One region of the Thalassotalea fusca genome, then DNA from elsewhere that is predicted to be linked to it. Evidence: riboswitches for the same ligand, from Rfam matches in the RefSeq annotation. Region 1 holds a riboswitch; the other holds the start of a gene.
The links. A riboswitch is a leader RNA that binds a small molecule or an ion and turns the genes downstream of it on or off. The one in region 1 is predicted to bind thiamine pyrophosphate.

Region 2: it holds a riboswitch for thiamine pyrophosphate, as region 1 does, so the genes downstream of both, ACSLUK_RS14235 (TonB-dependent receptor) here and thiC (phosphomethylpyrimidine synthase ThiC) in region 1, are expected to answer to the same signal.

Annotation. Positions count from the first base shown of each region.
Region 1 is NZ_JBQRUN010000003.1:326,920-334,589, reverse strand. It holds gene ACSLUK_RS05855 (M16 family metallopeptidase) at 1-236, shown strand, start outside; gene ACSLUK_RS05850 (response regulator) at 308-685, opposite strand; gene ACSLUK_RS05845 (trypsin-like serine protease) at 1,074-2,210, shown strand; gene ACSLUK_RS05840 (TonB family protein) at 2,287-2,691, shown strand; gene ACSLUK_RS05835 (tetratricopeptide repeat protein) at 2,688-3,668, opposite strand; gene ACSLUK_RS05830 (M1 family metallopeptidase) at 3,702-5,378, opposite strand; TPP riboswitch at 5,507-5,625, shown strand; gene thiC (phosphomethylpyrimidine synthase ThiC) at 5,700-7,634, shown strand; gene thiO (glycine oxidase ThiO) at 7,652-7,670, shown strand, end outside.
Region 2 is NZ_JBQRUN010000012.1:21,229-28,898, reverse strand. It holds gene ACSLUK_RS14255 (sensor histidine kinase) at 1-52, opposite strand, end outside; gene ACSLUK_RS14250 (phosphotransferase) at 92-1,090, opposite strand; gene pnuC (nicotinamide riboside transporter PnuC) at 1,083-1,718, opposite strand; gene ACSLUK_RS14240 (hypothetical protein) at 1,719-1,982, opposite strand; gene ACSLUK_RS14235 (TonB-dependent receptor) at 1,993-4,152, opposite strand; TPP riboswitch at 4,204-4,301, opposite strand; gene hinT (purine nucleoside phosphoramidase) at 4,486-4,836, opposite strand; gene ACSLUK_RS14225 (efflux RND transporter permease subunit) at 4,926-7,670, opposite strand, start outside.

The DNA.
Region 1 (7,670 bases):
AAACTCCACGTGCGAAATTGAATTTCCTTGCACAAATCTTAGAACATGATTTAACGCCTGACTTTGTTAAAAAACAGGCAAAAATCGTTGAAACGATTAGCAAAGATGAAATCAATGCCTTGGCGAAAAAGCATCTTAACGTAGAAGATATGTTGATGGTGATTGTAGGTGATAGCGCGACACTACGTCCACAGCTAGAAGCACTAGGGTACGAAGTGGTTGATTACGAAATCTAATCACCCGTAGCATGAGCTAATGTCTCGTTCTAAAATAAGTTGAAAAGAGCTGGTACTATCCAGCTCTTTTTTTATGAAAGGTGAAAGTTAATCTCTTTGATTAATGCTTCAGGATTAATGGGCTTAGTGACATAAGCTTGCGCACCTATCAGACGTGCTTTACCAATATCATCTTCGTCGTGAGAGCCCGACATAAAGATGACTGGAATAGTTGCACGACTTGCAACACTCTTTATCCGTTGACAGCACTCGAAGCCATCCATATGTGGCATCTGAATATCCATTAAGATAACGTCAGGTTTTAACTGGGTGAGTAGCTTTAGCGCTTGAACGCCATTTTTAGCAATATGAATCTTATGACCTAAGTGTTCAACCATATTAGAAACTAAACGAATGTTTGTAGAGCTATCGTCTATGATGAGGATGCTTGACTCATTTTCTAATGCCATGGAGATACTTCCTTGTCAACATTTTGAGATACCAACATGTTAAAGATAGGCGGAATATCACCCACTGTAAAGTACTTCAATAGTCTCGTAATTGTTACTTGAGTTGTATGTTAAAGCTCAATTGTGACACGTTTTTATTATTGTTACTGTGTTTGTAGTTTGTGTAACACATCGTTCAAAAGTTGTCGGATATTTTTACACTTTCTGGAATTGCTTGCTGTAAGTGGTTGATATTTATGGTGTGGTACGCTAATTGCTTATTGTGAACAGCTTGTTAATTTGCTAACGAGTATTTAACTGATGATGCAAATTAAAGTGAATAACAAATTTCAAAACTAATAAGATAATTTAATAAATTACTATTTTTAAAACACAAGAAGAGAGTAAAATGTCAATGTTTAAAGCCCCCAAAAAAACAATGATTAGTGCCCTTATGGGACTGACGTTTGCCGGTGTTGCAGGTCAAGCAAACGCTGAATTAGTAGAAGCGCCATTTGTAGGTAGCCATGATGTTCAAGCATATATTTCAGCTGGTAATGGTGATAATTCAATGTCTCCAGACGAAGCATTAGCAGGTCGTCGTGATGCAAATACACCAGATTCTCGTTTTACAGGTGTTGTATCAATCAGACCTGTAATTAATGGTCAAGGCTTTATCTGTACTGGTACGGTTATTTCTCCACGTCACATTTTAACGGCAGCACACTGTGTAGATGAGAATGACCAGGGCAAAGCGATGGATTTAACTAATCCTGATAACGATTTATTGGTCGTATTTAACAACGATGGTGATTACACAGAAGTTACTGGTGCAAAAGACGTTGTTATTCATGAAGACTATAACGGCTTCAACGTGTGTCCTGACGGTACTATGGGGTGTGTGAATGATGATGTCGCGATTATAGAGTTAACCCGCGCTATTCCTGAAGGCGTAGAAATTTACGACCTATATGAGCCACAAGTTTGGGACACAAACAACCTAGCGAACTTTGGCATTGGTGGTAACGGTGACCAATTCCACATGGTAGGTTATGGTACTCGTGGCGACGGTTATTCGGGTTATTATTCTAGTCCTCGTTACAATGAAAAATTAACGGGTGGCAACATCGTTGATTACATTGGTTTTGATGATGAAGAAGCAAATGGTCCTGAAGTTTGGTATGCAGACTTTGATGGCACGCGCACTGAAAATGGTGTTTCAGAAGATTATGACATATTCTGTAGCTTCGGTGTGTGTAGTGACTGGTTAGCTGAAGATGTTGAAACTAACATTGGTGGTGGTGACTCAGGTGGTCCATCATTCATCTATGATGCAATAAATGACAAATACTTGTTAGCGGCGACAAATACGTTTGGTGCTAATACGTCGCCTATTGCTCCTGGTGCTTTTGGTAACTATATGGGTGGTATCTTACTTAACCCTTACCACCAGTGGATTGCAACACAAATTCCTGCTCCTGCTACACTTGCATTATTCGGTTTAGCATTAGGTGGTTTAGTGACTCGTCGTAAAAAAGCGAAGTAAAAGTTGCTTGTCACAGTGTAATTCAAAGGCTAGGATTTCCTAGCCTTTTTTATTTGTTTCATATTAGGAGTAACATATGAACATCCAATGGCCATTAGGCATATTGTTGTTAACGTTAGCTATGAGCCCATTAACGACGGCAAACGCACATTCAGCAGTGGAAGAGGCGAAAGAGCAGCACAATGTTGAATCATGGGGGCAACCCAAAGTGAAATCTAACAAAGTACATAAAGCTACCGTTTATGTGGATGTGCTGGTATCTGCTGATGGCAAAGTCACTAAAGTAGTGAAATCTGCAGGTGAGGGGAGGAAATCTTTCGATCAAATGGCTTTGACACGCGCAAAAAAAATGACATTTCCGATTCGTACAGTAGAGGGACAGGCGGTAGAGTATTGGCAGCGCCGTGTTGCGATAGATTTTGAACTTTCAGCTATGGATGGAAAGATTCCGCAAAAACATTTAGGTAAAACAGACAATTAAGGCGTTATTAATGGTTCACTTGCTGATGGGCAATGTGCCGCTTGCAGTCGCTCTAATACCACGTGGCGCTGTTCTTGGTAATAATCAGGCAATTGTTCAATACTGATAGACTGCCACTGTTCGTACGCGCGACAATACTGCTTTAGATCAATATAGAATGCGGTTAGCAGCAATTTAATTTGTGCCTTTAACGCTAAGTCCTCAGCAATTTGTGCCATATCAACAGCTATCTTTAAATTGGTAACAGCTAACTCAGGATAGCCCAGTTCTCCGTATATTTTGGCGAGATTGTGTGTAACCGTCGCAATTTGTTGCTTATTGCCAAATTTAAAACTCCATTCTTTGGTGATTAACCAGTAGTCGAGCGACCTATTTTTATCACCCAGTTTATCGCTAAGATGGCCAAGGTTTCCGTATAACTCCATCATAAAATGGGCGTTTTTGCTGTGCTTATATTCTTGTTCTAACGCTTGGAGTGAGGCATAGGCTTTAGTCAGTTGATTAGTATGCATTTGGAGATTAGCTAATTCGATTAAGCGCATGGGCGAAGGGTAGGTTGTTTGTAATAATGCCAGCTTTTGTTCAGCAAGGAGCGCATAGTGAATGCTCGATTCAACTTCGTCATCATCAAATGAAGATTTAGCAAAATATATAAGCGCAGTAACTTGAAAAGGGAGCGGCACATCTTCGCGATGAATCCAAGGTTTTGTTTCTTTCTTGAGTTGAGCAAATTGCTTCAAATTAAATAAGGCATCGTAACGAAACTGCAATAAATCAAACCATCGACGGCTATGTTTACTCGTAGATTGCAGTGCACTTTTTACCACGTTTAAACAGCGTTTAGGTGATATTAAACAAACATGTTCAACATTAATCGTGACGTTCGTGTTAAATGTGTTGGCGACAACAACAGTGCTAGAAATGGCACAAAGTAGTGCCATTCCCAATGCAATTGTAGTTAACCACTTTATCTTCATATCAAATCCCTGATACTCGCATTGTTATCGGTGCTAAGGTGCCATGATATCAAGATGCGTGATATAAAAGTTAGGATCTAGCTTAATCACAGCATTGGCTGCTGGCAAGGTAACTTTCGACCAAGAGGTTTTAGGTGTAATCCACATCGGTTGGTTATCGACAAATATACGCATAGGCATATCAAAATTCTCAATCGTATTAGCCCAACGCACCATGAGCGTATCGCCATTGACAAAATACTCAAGTGCTGGAATACGGACATCACGTAGGTATTGGTCAAAAATCTTCTCTAGTGATTTGCCCGACTGTTCAATCATGTAGGCTTCAACTGCCGCCCCAGTTGTCGTTTGGTGATAAAACGTTTTATTAAGCCCGCGTAAAATATCACGCCACTTTTTGTCGTCATCGATGATTTGGCGGATGGTATGCAACATATTACTGCCTTTGTCATACATGTCACCAGAGCCTTCACGATGTACGTTGTATTGACCTACTATGGGCTTTTTATTCTGAACGTTTGCGCGAGAGCCTCTCACATAGGCGAACGCTTTCTCCTTATCGTAATGATATTCAAGAAATAAACTTTCTGAGTAATTGGTGAAACTTTCGTGTATCCACATATCGGCAATATCAACATTCGTGATGTTGTTCGCAAACCACTCATGCCCAGTTTCATGTATTATGATGAAATCAAATAACATACCATGCCCAGTACGGCTACGATCACGCCCTAAATAGCCATTTTGATAACCATTGCCGTAAGTGACCGAGCTCTGATGCTCCATGCCCAAATAAGGCGCTTCCACAAGTTTAAAACTGTCTTGATAAAAGGGATATGGACCAAACCAATATTCAAATGCTTCAATCGTTCGCTTTGCATCTTTAAACTGTTCTTTGGCTTTATCTAAGTTATACGACAATACGTAGTAGTCCATATCGAGCACACCATTTTCACCCGCATATGTCTCGCCAAAGTGAACATAATCGCCAATATTGATATTTACGCCATAGTTGTTAATCGGGTTTATTACGCGCCAATGATAAGTCTTCGTTTTACGTGTCTCATCATGCTCGGTTTTTTCTAATCGGCCATTAGAGACATTCACCAAATGTTCCGGCACTTCGACGCTGATTAGGGCACCCAGATCGGGCTCATCATAGGCGTGATCTTTGTTTGGCCACCAAATACTGGCACCTATCCCTTGGTTTGCTGAGGCAATAAAATCAATGCCGTTTTCATCTTTTGTCCACGTGATGCCGCCATCCCAAGGGGCTCTTTTGGCCTCTGTTGGTTTACCTTCAAAGTGCAATACAACGGATTGCTCAGAACCTATAGGCTGAGGAGAATTCGGTTCGATGAAATAGGTATAGCCGTCTTGGGTGATGTTGAGCGACTTTCCTTCCTGTACCGCCTTTGTTAGCTGCATAGGCGCTTGTAACTCAATTTGCAGGCGATTAGCATCGCTTAATACGCGGTAAGTTACCGTATTAGTACCTGCGATGGTTTTTTTGTCAGGTTCCACACGGATATCCAAATGATAGTGGCTTAAATCCCACCACGCACGTTCGGGTGTAATGGAGCCACGAAGAACATCTTGGCGTGTGATTTCATCGCCTTGTGAAAATAAATCTGATGCATCAGCGGTAATTGACAGCGTGCTGGTAATAGTTAACAGCGAGCCAAGCATAAATGATCGTAGTAGGGGCATAGTGTATTTGTATTTAATTATTTTTATTGCTGTTATTAATAGCATACTCTGAAGCTACGCCCAAATTTGAATAATTTATATGTAATTGCGCTTGCGAAAAATTTAAACAATGCGCTAGAATCGTGAACAATCACTTGTCGGAGTGCTTTTGCTCGTTTATACGAGTTTAAAGCTGAGATCGCATTTGCGGGATCCGTAGAACCTGATCAGGTTAATACCTGCGTAAGGGAACAAGACGCTTACTACATAACCCAAGTTCTTTCCGTAGTAGCGCTCATTCTACACTCCGTCTTTTTATATACCGTTAAAAAGGCAAACACTATGACTCAATTATCACGTCGCGAACGTCGCCAGCAGGCAGAAGAATTTATTAATAATGTGTCGGGGCAAAGCTACCCCAACTCGAAGAAAGTTTATGTTGAAGGCAAATTACACAACATTAAAGTTGGCATGCGTGAGATTACTGTCGGCGATACATTCGTTGGCGGTACAGAAGAGAACCCAATTTTCGAGCCTAACGAACCCATCCGTGTCTATGACACTTCAGGGGCATACACCGACGATAGCGTAAAAGTGAATGTGCACGAAGGTTTGCCAAAAATGCGCGCTAAGTGGATTACCGAGCGTGATGACACAGAGGAACTGGTTGGTGCAACATCGGGCTACAGTCAACAACGTTTAGCTGATGAAGGGCTAGATCACATTCGCTTTGACAATCTACCAAAAGTAAGACGCGCAAAACCAGGCAAAAACGTGACACAAATGCACTATGCTCGCCAAGGCATTATCACGCCTGAAATGGAATACATTGCCATTCGTGAAAACATGAAACGAGCGGAAATGAAGGATGAAATTCTTAAACACCAGCATCCAGGGCAAAGCTTTGGTGCCAATATTCCGCAGGAAATCACTCCTGAATTTGTGCGTCAGGAAGTTGCAGAGGGGCGCGCAATTATTCCAAATAATATTAATCACCCTGAAAGTGAACCTATGATTATCGGGCGCAACTTCTTGATTAAAGTGAACGCTAATATCGGTAATTCAGCAGTAACTTCTTCCATTGAAGAAGAGGTAGAGAAACTCGTGTGGTCAACCAAATGGGGAGCTGACACTGTAATGGATCTCTCAACAGGCCGCTACATTCATGAAACGCGCGAATGGATTGTTCGTAACTCACCTGTACCAATTGGCACAGTGCCGATTTATCAGGCGTTAGAAAAAGTGAATGGTGTTGCCGAAGATCTCACATGGGAAGTTTTTCGCGATACTTTGATTGAGCAAGCAGAACAAGGTGTTGACTACTTTACGATTCATGCTGGCGTGCTATTGAGATATGTTCCGATGACAGCCAAGCGTGTAACGGGCATTGTTTCTCGCGGTGGTTCTATCATGGCCAAATGGTGCCTGTCGCATCATAAAGAAAATTTTCTTTACACCCATTTTGAAGAAATCTGCGAGATCTGTAAAACCTACGATGTTGCCTTTTCACTAGGCGATGGCTTACGACCGGGGTCGATTGCCGATGCCAATGATGAAGCACAATTTAGCGAATTGCGTACGCTAGGCGAGCTCACCAAAATTGCTTGGAAGCACGACGTACAAGTAATGATCGAAGGCCCAGGACATGTGCCACTTCATATGGTAAAAGCCAACATGGATGAACAACTGAAGCACTGTCATGAAGCACCATTCTATACGCTTGGGCCACTAACAACTGATATCGCACCGGGTTATGACCACATAACTTCTGGCATAGGTGCGGCAAATATTGGCTGGTATGGCTGTGCTATGTTGTGCTATGTCACGCCAAAGGAGCATTTAGGCTTACCAAACAAGGAAGATGTAAAAGAAGGACTTATTACTTACAAAATTGCTGCTCACGCCGGCGATTTAGCGAAAGGTCATCCGGGTGCGCAGATACGTGATAACGCGTTATCTAAAGCACGTTTTGAATTTAGATGGCACGATCAATTCAACTTAGGACTAGATCCAGAAAGAGCGCGAGAGTATCACGACGAAACACTGCCGCAAGAGTCAGGCAAAATTGCACATTTTTGTTCAATGTGTGGACCAAAGTTTTGTTCGATGAAAATCACGCAGGATGTGCGCGACTACGCCGCCAAGCTTGAAGCAAACGCTGCTGACAGTATCGCCATCAAATTAGTAGACGAAACAGTCGTATTGCAGCAAGGCATGGATGAAAAGTCAGCTGAATTTAAAGCCGCAGGAAGCGAAATTTACCACACCGCCCAGTAACGAAGGAGCGTAACGCTTTGAATAAAACGGTTGGTA
Region 2 (7,670 bases), on a different contig from region 1:
GAACAATCCAAAACAACCTGTTTTTATTTTCTAAAAATTCTTTCCAATTCACAAAAGATTACCGCTATTACTCCATTAACTTAATTATGCGTCACTCGCTGGACTCACGCATTGTTGTTAATCGTAAGTTATTCGCTTCTTGTCTCATTTTATCGCTTAGTTCGTCTTCTTCCATGAAATACTTATCAATGCCCTGAAACTGCATTAACGCCAGCGACAGGTATTTTTCACTATTATATTCTAATGCGCGTTCAAAATACCATAATCCATTGATTAAAAAGCACAAACATAGGTAACGCATAACCATTTCAACATCAAAATCATAGAGATTTATGTCTTCGGCATGCAAGTTTGTTTTAAAAAGTAAAATGAGTTTTTCAACGCTGGCTTGCTTGTCTAAGCGATTGATTGCAATGCACATTGCAACATCAAATGCGGGATGTGCTAGGCAGCATGACTCAAAATCAACCAACAACAAATCCCCTTTTGCGGGATGTTGTGACACGTAAGCGCACTCTTTTACATATTCACTCAAGTTAGGTTGTATAATATTGGCAAAATTCAAGTCTCCATGGCAAACCACTAACTGCTGTTTGGAGCTTTGCGGGATGTGTTTACGAATAAGCGTTTTAATTTCATCATAAACAGCATCACTGAGTTGGCATTTGTTCAACAGTGCCAGCGTGGTTTCAGCAATGTTTAATGGCGGTATTTCATCACTTGTGACCTGATGAAGTTTATTTGCTAAGCCGCAAGTAACTGCTATTTTTTCCGCAAGCGGCAATGTCATCGATTCAAGCACAATATGTGGAATGAATTCATAAATTAGCAAATGTTCAGCCTGAGCAATTAATTCGGTTGAGATATTACTGGAAGACAACAGTAACGCCGTGTGCTTTTCAAGCATTAGGCTGGCATCATCAGGCGCATTAAAGCGCTTAACAAAGTACTGCTTGTTGTTTGCGCGAACAGCAAAGCTATGCCTGCTTAGCCCATTGTGCTCAAATGGAATTACTTCTATTGGAGCCGACAGCGCGTGAGACAATAGCTTTTGCTCAACTTGAGTAATTTCTACTACGTTATTAAACAATAGCAGAAACCTTACCTAGGTTTTCTTGTGACTGGCGTTTAACCTGACGCCATGAATAATAACCATATACCGCAATAATTACGTAGAGCACAAAAAGCAACGCGGTAGGCATCAATTGTTTTTCAATGTAAATATAGATTGAAACCACATCGATCACGACCCAATACAACCAGTTTTCTAACACTTTTTGCGTCACCAGGTACGTCGCAAATACCGCAAATACCGTCGTAAAGCTGTCTATATATGGAAAATGCGTTGGCGTAAAATTAGCCATTAACCAGCCAACGATGACAGAAACGCCAGTAAGGGCAAAACAAATTTTGCCATGTAGTGCCAAAGACCAACTGATAATTGGCTTACTGGTTAATTGCGTGGCATGAGGTTGCTGGTAGCTACGCCACGCATACCAACCATATATGGCCATTAAAAAGTAATACACTTGTAACAGACTATCCATCCAAAGATAGACGTCGTAAAACAAGACGGTATACAGAGAAGTGCTAATTAATGCCATAGGCCAGCACAAAATATTATTGCGTGCGGCAAATACAACATAAGCTAACGCAGTAATAACCGCTGCCCATTCTAGCAGCGGTAATTGACTGTAATACTGAAGAACACTTTCCATTTATTCCACCAATAGGTGCGATCGGTCACTGCCGATAATCTTGCAAATGAAAACCGTTGCTTGCGTTTGCATATGAACCTGCTTGATCGCTGACATTACCGTTGATGTTGCAAGGTCGTATTCACCAAAAACCTGAGTACTCATACCATTGGTTACGACACGCAACTCAGAAACTTGCTTCAACTGTTCAACAAAGCCCCAAATATGTTTTTTGTATTCAGCTTCAGCTAAAGGATACATACTTATTTCAATAGAGATATCCAATTTGTTCTCCTTAGAATGACCAGTCCAAAGTGACGCCGATATGGCGAGGTGCATTATAACGAACATACTCTTTGCTCGCCCAGTCTAAGTCTGGTTCATTACCAAAATAAAAACCACGTGAAGCGATTTTCTCATCGGTTAAATTGCGTCCCCATAGATAAACCGCCCAGCTCTCGGCTTCGTAACCAACGCGCATATCAACTTGATGAGAATCATCTGCTTTTTCACTATGACTATCTGAGAAATAAAAATCACTCTTACCTGACACTGAGGCACTGGCAAAAATGCCTGAATCAGCACGATATACGCCCGAAAATGAATAAGTTAAGTCTGGAGCATGCGCCAGTTGTCGACCAGAAATATCGATTTCACTACCATATTTATCAAAGTAAGCGTAGTCATCGTAGCTAGCATCTAAATACCCTAGCGCAGCTGACAACACGAGGTTTGCTGTAGCCTGCCAATCTGCTTCGAATTCTATCCCTGAACTAGTTGAACTAGCAGCGTTTGCGGTGTAAATAGTGAAGCGCTGTGGATTATCAGGATCTTGTTGAGACGCATTAACTTGCTGATCACGTCTATCCATATAAAATGCAGCTAAACGCGTAGTTACGCTGTTACTAGCAAATGATGACTTAACGCCAATTTCATAGTTATAAAGCGTTTCTGTATCAAACTCTTTAAATTGAGATAACGCAGCAGGTAGCCCCATATTAAATCCACCCGCCTTGTATCCTTTAGCGAGACGAACATAACTGTCGTGGTCTGACGTTAATTGGTAGCCTAGCGAAACATGTCCGCCCCACATAGTTTCAGAAGGTGAAAATGCGTCGCCGTTACTATCAGCATAGTCGACTGAACGACGCTCAATACGCAAACCTGTAGACATGTGTACTTTTTCATTTAGTTGGCTGTCAAGTTGACCGAATAAAGCAGCATTACTTGCGTCATATTGAGAGTCCAGAATTTCGTCTGGCCAACCATTATAAGAAGAATCTAAATCATTGTTCTCTTCTAATTCACTCAAATAAACACCAAATAACCAGTCAGTGGTGCCATTGAATATTTTCTGTTGTTCTTTAGAAGCAAAACGAAGTTCTTGCGACAACACTTGTCTATCAGCTTTTTTCGCCCACAAATATTCGTATACACAAGGGATAACATCATCCGTTTGACCATTGCCATTTTCATCATAATAGTCTGTGCATGACTTACTTCCCCAATAGTCAGGGTTTGCCCAATCACCGTCATAGGCATGTGTATGATCGGTATCCGTGAAACTGGTGATTGCGGTAATATCTGCAAAATCAGCACCGTCGTAGCTCAACTTTAACGCACTACCGAGTGAATTTTGACTATCTTCACCAGGATGATCGGTCAAAGTGTTAAAACCGTTATTATCTAGCGTCCAAGCATCATAGCCATTGTCCATATCTGCAAACAACAACGTAAAGTCAGCGCTAAGATGTTCAGTCGCCTGATACTGTAGCTTTACTCGACCTGTTAGTTCGTCAATGGCATTAGAGTCGTCAATATTCAGGTAGCTATTGTCTCGGTAGCCATTTTGTTGATGGCTTTCAACCGAAATGCGATAGCCAAGCTTATCGCTCGCCTTACCTGAGGTGAAACCTGCGACGTTAACTAAGTTATCATCACCTAACGATAAAGATAAGCCATGTTCAGACACGTCTGTAGGCTGGTTACTCTGAACATAAATCATTCCAGCTAAAGCGTTGGCACCAAAACGCGTGCCTTGTGGGCCTCTTAATACTTCTACCTGCTGAACATCATACATTGACGCAGCCATACCTAAGCCTGACAAATCAATATCGTCAATAATAAAGCCTACCGAAGCGTTAGGCGCACCGCGATATTCAGACCGCTCACCGACGCCACGTATTTGAATATACTTTGGTCTAGAAGACCCACCTGCATAGTTGATATTAGCGATTTTGTTTAACACTTCCTGAAAGTGCTGAATACTTTGATCTTGAATATCTTGCTCGTCAACGATAGCGACACTGGTTGGCAACTGAGTAATATTTTGCTGACGAAAATCGGACGTAACAATAACGCGCTCGATATCAGTAGTGTTAGTGTCAGCGATGACAGATGAAGAAGTAACGCCTGCTAATACGGCTAATGCGACAGGGCTTTTTAGAATATTCATGTTTTTCTCGTTAAACGTTATTTTAGGCATAACAATGACAACACACAGAAAAACAAGGTTGTTTGCCATTCCTACGCCAGAATTATCCAGATCAGGTTCAAAGGGTTTGCAGTTGCATCTCAGTCATACAGACACCCCTTGGCGAAGCGGATTCTAACAATTTATTACCGGTTTAACACCCGAAATTACAAATATTTTGAATTGGGATGATATTTAGAGTGCTTGAGTGGGACGAAGCAATCACGAGAAAAGAAATGATACGGCACTTGCTTTTAGAGTAGATCGAACAAAAAGATGCAAGTGCCTGTTTAATGACAAGCCTAAAAACAAGGATTAGTTACACAACATCCGGCCTAAGGGTTCACCGCCGACTAAATGCATATGAATATGATACACCTCTTGCCCACCATGCTGATTACAATTCATGATAAGGCGGTATCCGTTTTCTGCGATTCCTTCCGCAGCCGCAAGTTTCGCTGCCACAGTGACCATGCGACCTAGCGCCAGCTCATCACTTTCTTCTACATCATTTACCGTAGGAATTAACTTATTTGGGATGATCAATATATGGGTTTTCGCTTTAGGCGTAATGTCGCGAAATGCAGTAACCAATTCATCTTGATAAAGCAATTCTGTGGGGATCTCTTGTCGTATTATTTTCGAAAAAATCGTTTCTTCAGCCATGATAAAACTCTCTCTAATCTCTAAATAGGTATTGCCCTAAGTGTAGCGATAAACAGTTAAAGACAATACCTTTTTTTAATCATTAGTAGCTATGCATCTGCCGCAAGCCACACTTTAGTCTTTCTACCCCAACGTTTAACATCTTCAACCAGCAGATAATTAACTGGCACCAAAATCAAGGTAATAAACGTGGCGAAAATAATGCCAAAACCCAAAGACACCGCCATAGGAATTAAGAACTGTGCTTGCGTAGCTTTTTCAAAGAGTAATGGCATTAGCCCGATAAACGTTGTTAATGATGTGAGCATTACTGGCCTGAACCTTGCCCTACCCGCAATGAGTACAGCATCATGTACGAGTTCTCCCGAAATTCGCTTCTTGTTGATGTAGTCCACTAATACCAAAGAGTCATTAACGACTACGCCAATTAACGCCATTAATCCCAGCATACTCATGATCGTGAGATCCATCCCCATGATCCAGTGCCCAATTACAGCTCCTATAGCGCCAAAAGGAATGACTGACATCACAATTATTGGTTGCAGGTACGATTTAAATGGAATCGCCAGCAAACAATAAATGATGAAAAATACAAAAATCAGCCCCCAATACAGACTACCGAAAGATTCAGCCTGCTCTCTTGCTTCGCCTTCAAGTGTATAGCTTAACCCAGGGTATTTAGAAGCAAGTTCGTCTAAAAACTGCGCTAAATCACTATTGAGAACCGTCATGTTTGTGGCTTCTTTATCAACATCTGCGGTGACGTTAACGGTTCTAAACCGATCAATTCGATTGATTTCCGACGGGCTGCGGCCAGGGATCAATTTAGCGACATGATCTAACGGCACTTTACCTCCTGACGGGGTATTGATAAGCATATTACTCAAACTAGCAATTGATTGACGTTCCTCAAGTGGAAATTTAACCATTACGCGTACGTCATCACGCCCGCGTTGAATACGTTGAATTTCAGCACCAAAAAATGCATTTCTGACTTGTCGGGTAATGTAAGAACTCGACATGCCCAATGCATATCCTTGAGCTGTAAGCTCTATCTGCAATTCTTCTTTGCCGTTTGATAACGAATCAGAAATTTCAAAGGCTGTCGGATAGGTTGCCAATCGTTGCTTTACTTGCTCAGACGCCTCTTTTAATGTGGACAATTCTGACGCAGTTAACTGTACGTCAATCGGATCACCGCCTCGTCCGATTTCAGCACGAAACGTTAAGCTTTCTGCGCCCGGCAATGTGCCAATTAAGCTTCGCCATTCCTGAACGAGCTCTCTAGTGCCAATGCCTGTATCGTTTTGATCTGCAGGTAATATTTCAAAACGCACACGACCCTGTTCGTTTTGCGTTATCGCTAATATATTTAAAATAACGCTATTGCCATCTTCATCGCGATATTTGTCTTTAAGCACTTTGGCAGCATTCGACATTTTTTCGACATAAGCATCAACAACATCGTAGCTTGTACCGACTGGCATGGTCAGATTAGCTCTGGCGGTTTCGCTAGGAATCCTTGGAAAGAATACAAACTTGGTCCAGCCGCTAACAATAAACGCCAATATCAATGCAAACGTACCAACGAACAGTGCAAGAGTGGTCATTCTGTTTTTTGTCGCACGTTTTAATATCGGTTGGTAGTATTTCAAAATGGCATTTTCAAAGCCATCAGCAAAATTTTGCTGCCACTGAGAAAATTTAGATTGGCTCTTCTTTTCGCCACGCAATTTTAGGTTCTTCAAATGAGACGGTAGTACAAACTTAGACTCAATCAAAGAGAAAATAAGCACAGGTATGACAATGACAGGGATTTGCGCGAAAATAGCGCCACGTTGCCCTTCTATAAACGCTAACGGCAAAAATGCCGCAATTGTGGTCAGTATGCCAAACGTAACGGGTACCGCCACTTCTTCAGTCCCTTTGACGGCCGCTTCTATGCCTGAGCTGGCTGTCTGGGTATGCCGATAGATGTTTTCCCCCGTAACAATGGCGTCGTCTACCACGATACCTAAAACCAATATGAAACCAAACAAGCTCATGATATTGATAGAAATATCAAAGATCGGCATCATGATAAATGCGCCCATAAAGCTAATAGGAATACCAATAAACACCCAAAAGGCAATGGAAGGTCTTAAGAATAACGTCAGCAGCAACAACACTAAAAAGCCACCTTGTAATGCATTGCTAATCAATGTATTTAAACGGCTTTTAACAATCTCAGAATCATCATCCCAGTAACTTAACGAAAACCCATCAGGTAAACTAGCTTGTCTTTCTTTGATGTAGTCTTTCACAGCATCTGCAACGTCAATAGCACTTTGATCGCCAATACGGTAGACCTCAATGAGTGCCGCCTGCTCTCCATTAAAGCGCGCGCGTAATGGTTTCTCTTCAAAGCTGTCATCAACATTTGCAACATCACTGACACGAATAAGTGAGCCATCAATATTGGTTTTTACGATGATTTTCTCAAATTCATCACGGCGATACGCTTGGCCTTTACTTCGTACAAGCACATCCCCCCCTTCGGTTCTCACATTACCTGCAGAAAGATCCAATGAACTTTCTTTAACAGCGTCTGCAATGTCAGAGAGGGTTAACTGATATTGTTGTAATCTGTCCTGACTCACCTCAATATTTATTTCATAATTGCGTACCGCATCCAAAGAGACTTGTGTGATTTGTGATAAGTTTAGTAAGTCATCTCGCACTTTTTCAGCAAATTGGCGGATCTCTTTTTCGCCATGTTTTGACGATACGGTAACGGCGATCACTTCTCGTTTACGTTGTAATACTGAAATTACGGGTTTTTCAGCATCTGCCGG